Regions from separate parts of the Cupriavidus sp. Met-2 genome, predicted to be linked through region 1. Evidence: riboswitches for the same ligand, from Rfam matches in the RefSeq annotation. Region 1 holds a riboswitch; the other holds the start of a gene.

Region 1 (3,395 bases):
TCGTGCATCTCGCAAGCCTGTCGAAGACGCTGGCACCAGGACTGCGGCTGGGCTGGATGGTGGCCGCGCCGGAGATCGTGCGTCGCGCGGTGATCGCCAAGCAGGTGTCGGACCTGTGCACGCCGCCATGGCTGCAACTGACCGCCGCGCATTACCTTCAGGCCAGAAACCTGCCCGGGCAGATCGCGCGGGAAGTGGCGGTCTATCGCGACAAACGCGATCGGCTGACGACGGCGTTGCACCAGGCGTTCGGCACGCGCATCCGGTTTGCGGATCCCGCCGGGGGCATGTTCCTGTGGGTATCCGTGGACGGCATCGACGATGCGGCTGCGCTGCTGCCCCATGCCATCGCAGAGAAAGTGCTGTTCGTGCCGGGCACAGGCTTCTACGCCGAGCGTCGCGCGCGCCCCGCGTTCCGGCTGTCGTTCGTGGGCGCCGACCCGGCGCAGATCGAAGAAGGCGTGGCGCGGCTTGCCCGGGCCGCAGCGCGTGCCGGGGTATCCGTCGTCAATCCGGACTGAGCCAGGCGCTCAGACATCCAGCGTACCGACGAAGCCGAACTCGACCGGCGTCTTCGCATAGAAGAGGCGGATGTCTTCGTGACGCAAGCGCTCCAGCAGCGCCTCCACCTCTTCGACGGTGGCGACCACAGTCACCTCTTCCGGCCGATCGGCTAATTCGATGAAGTGCCAGGAATGAAAGCGATGGTCGTGCCCGATTCCCTCCGCCGCCACCGTGTGTGTGGCACCGCGAATCTGCATCTCCCGCATCACCTGCATCAACCAGTGCGATAGCTGCTTGCCGTGATGGCGCCGACCTTCCTGTGTGTAGAAGGTGAGTTGATAGCCCTGCATGACATCTCCCTGCGGGTCCGGATTGGCCAGAAGCTGGAGCCCCCCCACGTGGCCATTTCATCGTATGCCAGGGGGCAGCAATGGTCCAAGACCAGCTGCCGGGCCGAGAGCGCCCGGCACCCCCTGGGAAACCCGGTGTTGAGAATAGCTCTCATTCTGAGTTAGGATGCCGCCATCGCCCCTTGCGGGGCTTATTGCCGGAGAAGTTCATGCAGAAGATTGCCGCTTTCCTCGTTGCCGGAGTGTTCTCGACCGCCGCTTTCGCCGGCGCCAACTGCGCCAAGCACCCGAAATCCGAATGGATGCCGGAAGCCGATGCCAAGGCCAAGATCCAGGAACAGGGCTACAACATCAAGAAGTTCAAGGTGGACGGCAATTGCTACGAGATCTACGGTACGACCAAGGATGGCAAGAAGGCCGAAATCTACTTCGACACCAAGACGCTTGAAATCGTCAAATCGGAAATCGGCAGCTAAGCATGTCGGCGCCCGCGGACCGGACGAACGCCCCCGACACGATTCGCGTCTGGGACGTGGTCGTGCGTTTCACGCACTGGAGCGTAGCGGCCATCGTCTGCTTTGACCTCGTCCAGGACTCCGGAGACAAGGTGCACCGAACCCTCGGCTACATCGCCGCGGGGCTGGTGCTGTTCCGGGTCTTGTGGGGCTTCATCGGCAGCCAGCCTGCGCGTTTCCGCACGTGGCTGCCACGTCCGTCCGCCGTGCTGGCCTATGGCAAGGCACTGATCGCCGGCCGCGCGCCGCGCCATGTCAGCCATACGCCGCTGGGCGCCGTCGCCATGCTGGCCATGTGGACGCTGATCCTGGCGCTGGCCGTCACCGGCTGGATCTCGCGTCTCGATGCGTTCTGGGGCGAGGATTTGCCAGTCGACATCCACCGCTGGCTGGCGAACGCGCTGCTGGCGCTGGTGATCCTTCATGTGGCCGCAGCCATCGTCATGAGCATCAAGGGCCGCGAGAACCTCGTCGCTGCCATGATCACGGGCCGCAAGCCACGTGATCCGCGCCGCTAGCGGATTTCTATGGCATAGTTGCCATCGTTTTACCCCGCGTGTATCGGGAGAGTCTGTGCCAGCCGCCCGGCCGACACGGCGCCGAAGGAGCAACCGCCCCGGAAACTCTCAGGCAAAAGGACCGGTACCCGCCATTGAACTCTGAAGAACCCCGGCTTGCACGTCAGCCGGCGGTACCGAAGGAGCAAGCGGCACGCGTATTGTTCGTGTGCCGCGAATCTCTCAGGTCAAGGACAGAGGGGGCGTCCGCAACCGCGCATGGTGCGCGGCGGACTGCCATCCCACGACGTCATGAAAGACCTTCGACATGAAATCCATCGCAGTGATCGGCGGCGGCATCACCGGCGCCACGACGGCTTACGCCCTGGCCAAACGCGGGTTCTCCGTCACCCTGTTCGAACGGCACCGCTATGCGGCCATGGAAACCTCGTTCGCCAACGGCGGACAGCTCTCCGCCTCCAACGCGGAAGTCTGGACGCACTGGTCCACGCTGGCCAAGGGCCTGAAGTGGATGCTGCGCAACGACGCGCCGCTGCTCGTCAACCCGCGCCCGACCTGGCACAAGCTGAGCTGGTTCGCCGAGTTCATCGCATCGATCCCGCATTACCGCCGCAACACGGTGGAGACCACGCGGCTTGCCATTGCCGCGCGCCAGCACCTGTTTGCGTGGGCGGAGGCGGAGGGCATCGACTTCGACCTCAAGCGGCGCGGCATCCTGCATATCTATCGGGACAAGGCGGGCTTCGATCACGCAGGGCAAGTCTCGAAGCTCCTGGCCAAAGGCGGACTCGAACGGCGCGCGGTGACCCCGGACGAGATGCGAAGCATCGAGCCGACGCTGGCAGGTCAGTACTACGGCGGCTACTACACCGAAAGCGACTCTACCGGCGACATCCACAAGTTCACCACCGGTATCGCTGCGGCGGCGCGCAGACTGGGCGTCCAGATGCTGTACAACCAGGACGTGAGCACCGTGTCGACCAGCGGCCGGCGAGTGACGATCGTCTCTGCTGACGATGGCCAGACGACATCGCGCGAATTCGACGCAGTGGTCGTCTGCGCCGGCGTTGCCAGCCGCGATTTCGCGCGGCAGCTCGGAGATCGCGTGAATATCTATCCGGTCAAGGGCTATTCGATCACGGTCAACCTCAACGACGCCGAAAGCCAGGCCTCTGCGCCCACGGTCAGCCTGCTCGACGACGAAACCAAGCTTGTCACCAGCCGTCTGGGCGTGGACCGATTCCGCATAGCCGGCACCGCCGAGTTCAACGGCGTCGACCGCGACATCCGCGCCGATCGCATCCGTCCGCTGATCGACTGGGTCCATGCTTGCTTCCCCGGCGTCAGCACCCGTAGCGTGGTGCCCTGGGCGGGGTTGCGGCCGATGATGCCGAACATGATGCCGCGCGTTGGCAGGGGCCATGCCGCTAACGTGTTCTACAACACAGGGCATGGGCATCTCGGCTGGACGCTGTCCGCCGTGACGGCCGAGATGGTGGGGGATGTCT
Region 2 (3,395 bases), on a different contig from region 1:
GAATCGGGGCCGATATGACGGGCGGCGAAGGCGTCGCGCGCCTCCAGTTCGGCCAGCGTGGGCCGGGCACCTTGGGCGGCAGCGTTCATGGGGAGCGGGGCGTTCATGGCAAGGAATCTCGTGGGGGCGCGGCGGCAGGTGGTCAGCCTGGCCGCCGCGTTTGCGGCATCGAATCAGTTGGGGTGTCGGGGCTCAGGCGCCGACGCTGGCCTTGTAGGCGTCGGCACTCATCAGGCCGTTCACGTCGTCGCTGTTGGCCGGCTTCAGCTTGAACAGCCAGGCGTCGAACGCATTGGCGTTGACCGATTCCGGCGAGGCCGAGGCGGCTTCGTTCACGGCGATCACTTCGCCAGCCACCGGGGCGTAGATGTCGGAGGCGGCCTTTACCGATTCCACCACGGCAAGCGCGTCGCCGGCGCCGACCGACTTGCCCACTTCGGGCAGTTCCAGGAAGACGATGTCGCCGAGCGCGTCCTGCGCGTGATCGGTGATGCCGATCGTCAGCGTGCCGTCGGACTCGACGCGCACCCATTCGTGCGACTCGGTGTACTTCAGGTCAGCGGGGAAATTCATTGAGGTTCTCCGGAATGCAGTGTGTTTCTTGTTTCAGGCATCCCCCTGGCTAGCCCGCCGGGGGGATGTAAGGGCGACCGTTGGTGTGAAGCCGGGCGATGCCTCAGCTCACGAGTGCCTTGCCATTGCGCACAAACGGCAGTTTAACCACAGTCGCGGTCAGTTTGCGGTCGCGAATCTCCACCTGCACCTCGGTGCCGGGGGCAATGTCGCGGGGAAGGCGGGCAAAGGCGATCGACTGCGACAGCGACGGGCTGAATGTGCCGCTGGTGATTTCGCCGTCGCCGGCCGGAGTGATGACCTTCTGGTGCGCGCGCAGCACGCCACCCTTGTCTCGCAGGATCAGGCCGGCGAAGGTCTTTTGCTGGCCGCTGGCCAGCAGCGCCGACTTGCCGATGAAGTCGCGCTCGCTTTGCAGGTCGACGGTCCACGACAGTCCTGCATCGAGCGGTGAAGTGTGGATATCCATGTCCTGGCCGTACAGGTTCATGCCGGCTTCCAGCCGCAGCGTGTCGCGCGCGCCGAGTCCGGCGGGACGCACACCCGAGGCGGACAGCTTTTCCCAGATGCCCGCGACGTTCTCCGCCGGCACAACGAGTTCGAAGCCGTCTTCGCCGGTGTAGCCGGTACGGGCCACCATCAGTTCACCCATCTCGGCGTCGTGCACCACCACCGCGTTGAACGGCTTGAGCGTGTCGGCGGGCTGGGTCGACGGGAATGCGTCGTACACCTTCTGGCGCGCGTTCGGGCCCTGCACTGCAACAATCGCCAGCTTGCTCACGCAGGCCGGGGCCAGGTCGCCACGGCGCGGGGTGATCGTCACGCCGCTGCCGGTGGCCGTGTTGCGGGACTGGATCCATTCGATGTCGCCGACGGCAGTGCTGGCGTTGACCACCAGGCGGAACCGGTCCTCGGCAAAGAAGTAGACGATCAGGTCGTCGATGACGCCGCCTTTCTCATCGAGCATGCACGAATAGAGCGCCTTGCCCGGCGTTTGCAGCTTGTCGATGTTGTTGGCCAGCAGACCGCGCAGGAAGGCGCGCGCGTGGATGCCGCTCAGGTCCACCACGCACATGTGGGAGACGTCAAACATGCCGGCGTCGGCGCGTACCGCGTTGTGTTCCTCGATCTGGGAGCCGTAGTTGACGGGCATGTCCCAACCGCCGAAGTCGACCATGCGGGCGCCGAGGGCGCGGTGGATGGCGTTGAGGGGCGTGGCCTGGAGCGTCATGGATGTCCTTGGGGGCGCTCGGTTCGAAAACCGTGGTTCGAAAACGAAAAAAGGGTCATCCGCCGCAGCGTCCGGTCGCGCCAATGCGCTACCAGTCCGCTGCCGCGGATGACCCCTCTGTCCTCGATACCTGAGAGATTACGAAGCGTGGTGCTTCGTGCGCCCCTTCGGTGGACATGCTCACCATTGCCTTGCAATAGCGGATGTCGCTCTCCAGAGTGCGGCATGCATTGTGTGCATGTTGCATGCCGATCCAGCCAGTCCATGGTGCCTGAGAGTTTTCGGGTGATACCCCTTCGGCGGCGCAATCGCTGCGCGCTCTCCCGGCCGGATGCGCGTGAATGTACGGGACCGTTCTGCCTTTGTCAAACCTCGTGCGGCAGGCCCGGTCCCGTGCGTGGTCGCCCGTTGCGGGCGGCCCTCGCCAACCTGTCAGTGGCCGTCATCGCGCCCGGTAACAGGCCCTTGATGAGCGGCCCTGGGACAACCCTTAGTGACCCTTGGTCGTGACGTTACCGATCACGCCACCCACGGCGGCGCCGCCGAGCGTGCCCAGCGCGCTGCCTTCGGTCAGTACGGCGCCACCCACGGCACCGACGCCCGCGCCGATCGCCGTGTTGCGCTGCTTCGGCGTCATGTCGGCGCAGCCGCCAAAGGCAGCAAGCGTGACACCAATCAGTGTGAGCTTCGAAATCGTGCGGAACGTAGTCATATGGCCTCCAGTGCTTTGTTGTCGACATGCAGTACTGCCACGCGCGCCAGCCATACCGGCACGCTGTGATAAGTGAGAGGCCGATGCCGTGCCCCGGGTGCCTGCGGCTTACGATTGTTACGGGCTCGAAACGCTTGCCGTAGGACGGTCTCCGACACACGTGCAGGGTGCGACCAGACACGACGCGCGTGACACGAGGCGCGTGTTAACATCGCCAGCTTTGGCGCACCGGCTCCGGTGTGCTTCATCCGCGCCTTTTCGGCCGATCCAGGCCAATCCTCATCAAAGATCACATGTCCCACGGGCTCAATTCCGCGCAATCCGAAGCCGTTCGCTATCTCGACGGGCCATGCCTCGTCCTGGCGGGTGCCGGATCGGGCAAGACGCGCGTGATCACGCAGAAGATCGCGCACCTGATCGAGGACAAGGGGTTCGAGCCGCGCCACATCGCCGCCGTCACGTTCACCAACAAGGCGGCCAAGGAGATGCAGGAGCGCATCGGCAAGCTGATGGAGGGCAAGACCACGCGCGAGGGCAAGCGGATTCCGCTCAAGCAGCTCACGGTCTGCACGTTCCATTCGCTCGGCGTGCAGATCCTGCGCATGGAAGCCGAGCACCTTGGCCTGAAGCCGCAGTTCTCGATCATGGATTCCGATGACTGCTTCGGCCTGGTGCAGGAGCAGCTTGGCACCACGGACAAGAAGCTGATCCGCAGCGTGCAGGGCACGATCTCGCTGTGGAAGAACGGCATGATCGATCCGGAGACGGCGCTCGCGCAGGCGAGCGATGCCGACGAGCACCAGGCCGCGATGGTGTATCGCAATTACGTGGCCACGCTGCACGCGTACCAGGCGGTGGACTTCGACGACCTGATCCGCC

The links. Region 1 has a riboswitch for glycine ahead of WD006_RS19640 (D-amino acid dehydrogenase). Riboswitches for the same ligand answer to the same signal wherever they lie in the genome.
Region 2: it holds a riboswitch for glycine, as region 1 does, so the genes downstream of both, gcvT (glycine cleavage system aminomethyltransferase GcvT) here and WD006_RS19640 (D-amino acid dehydrogenase) in region 1, are expected to answer to the same signal.

The regions. Positions count from the first base shown of each region.
Region 1 covers NZ_JBBHZL010000009.1:168,717-172,111, forward strand. The annotation lists gene WD006_RS19620 (PLP-dependent aminotransferase family protein) at 1-521, shown strand, start outside; gene WD006_RS19625 (DUF190 domain-containing protein) at 531-854, opposite strand; gene WD006_RS19630 (PepSY domain-containing protein) at 1,064-1,330, shown strand; gene WD006_RS19635 (cytochrome b/b6 domain-containing protein) at 1,333-1,887, shown strand; glycine riboswitch at 1,922-2,021, shown strand; gene WD006_RS19640 (D-amino acid dehydrogenase) at 2,195-3,395, shown strand, end outside.
Region 2 covers NZ_JBBHZL010000008.1:119,718-123,112, reverse strand. The annotation lists gene gcvP (aminomethyl-transferring glycine dehydrogenase) at 1-107, opposite strand, end outside; gene gcvH (glycine cleavage system protein GcvH) at 193-573, opposite strand; gene gcvT (glycine cleavage system aminomethyltransferase GcvT) at 677-1,804, opposite strand; glycine riboswitch at 1,912-2,031, opposite strand; glycine riboswitch at 2,053-2,140, opposite strand; gene WD006_RS18125 (glycine zipper 2TM domain-containing protein) at 2,295-2,516, opposite strand; gene WD006_RS18120 (UvrD-helicase domain-containing protein) at 2,810-3,395, shown strand, end outside.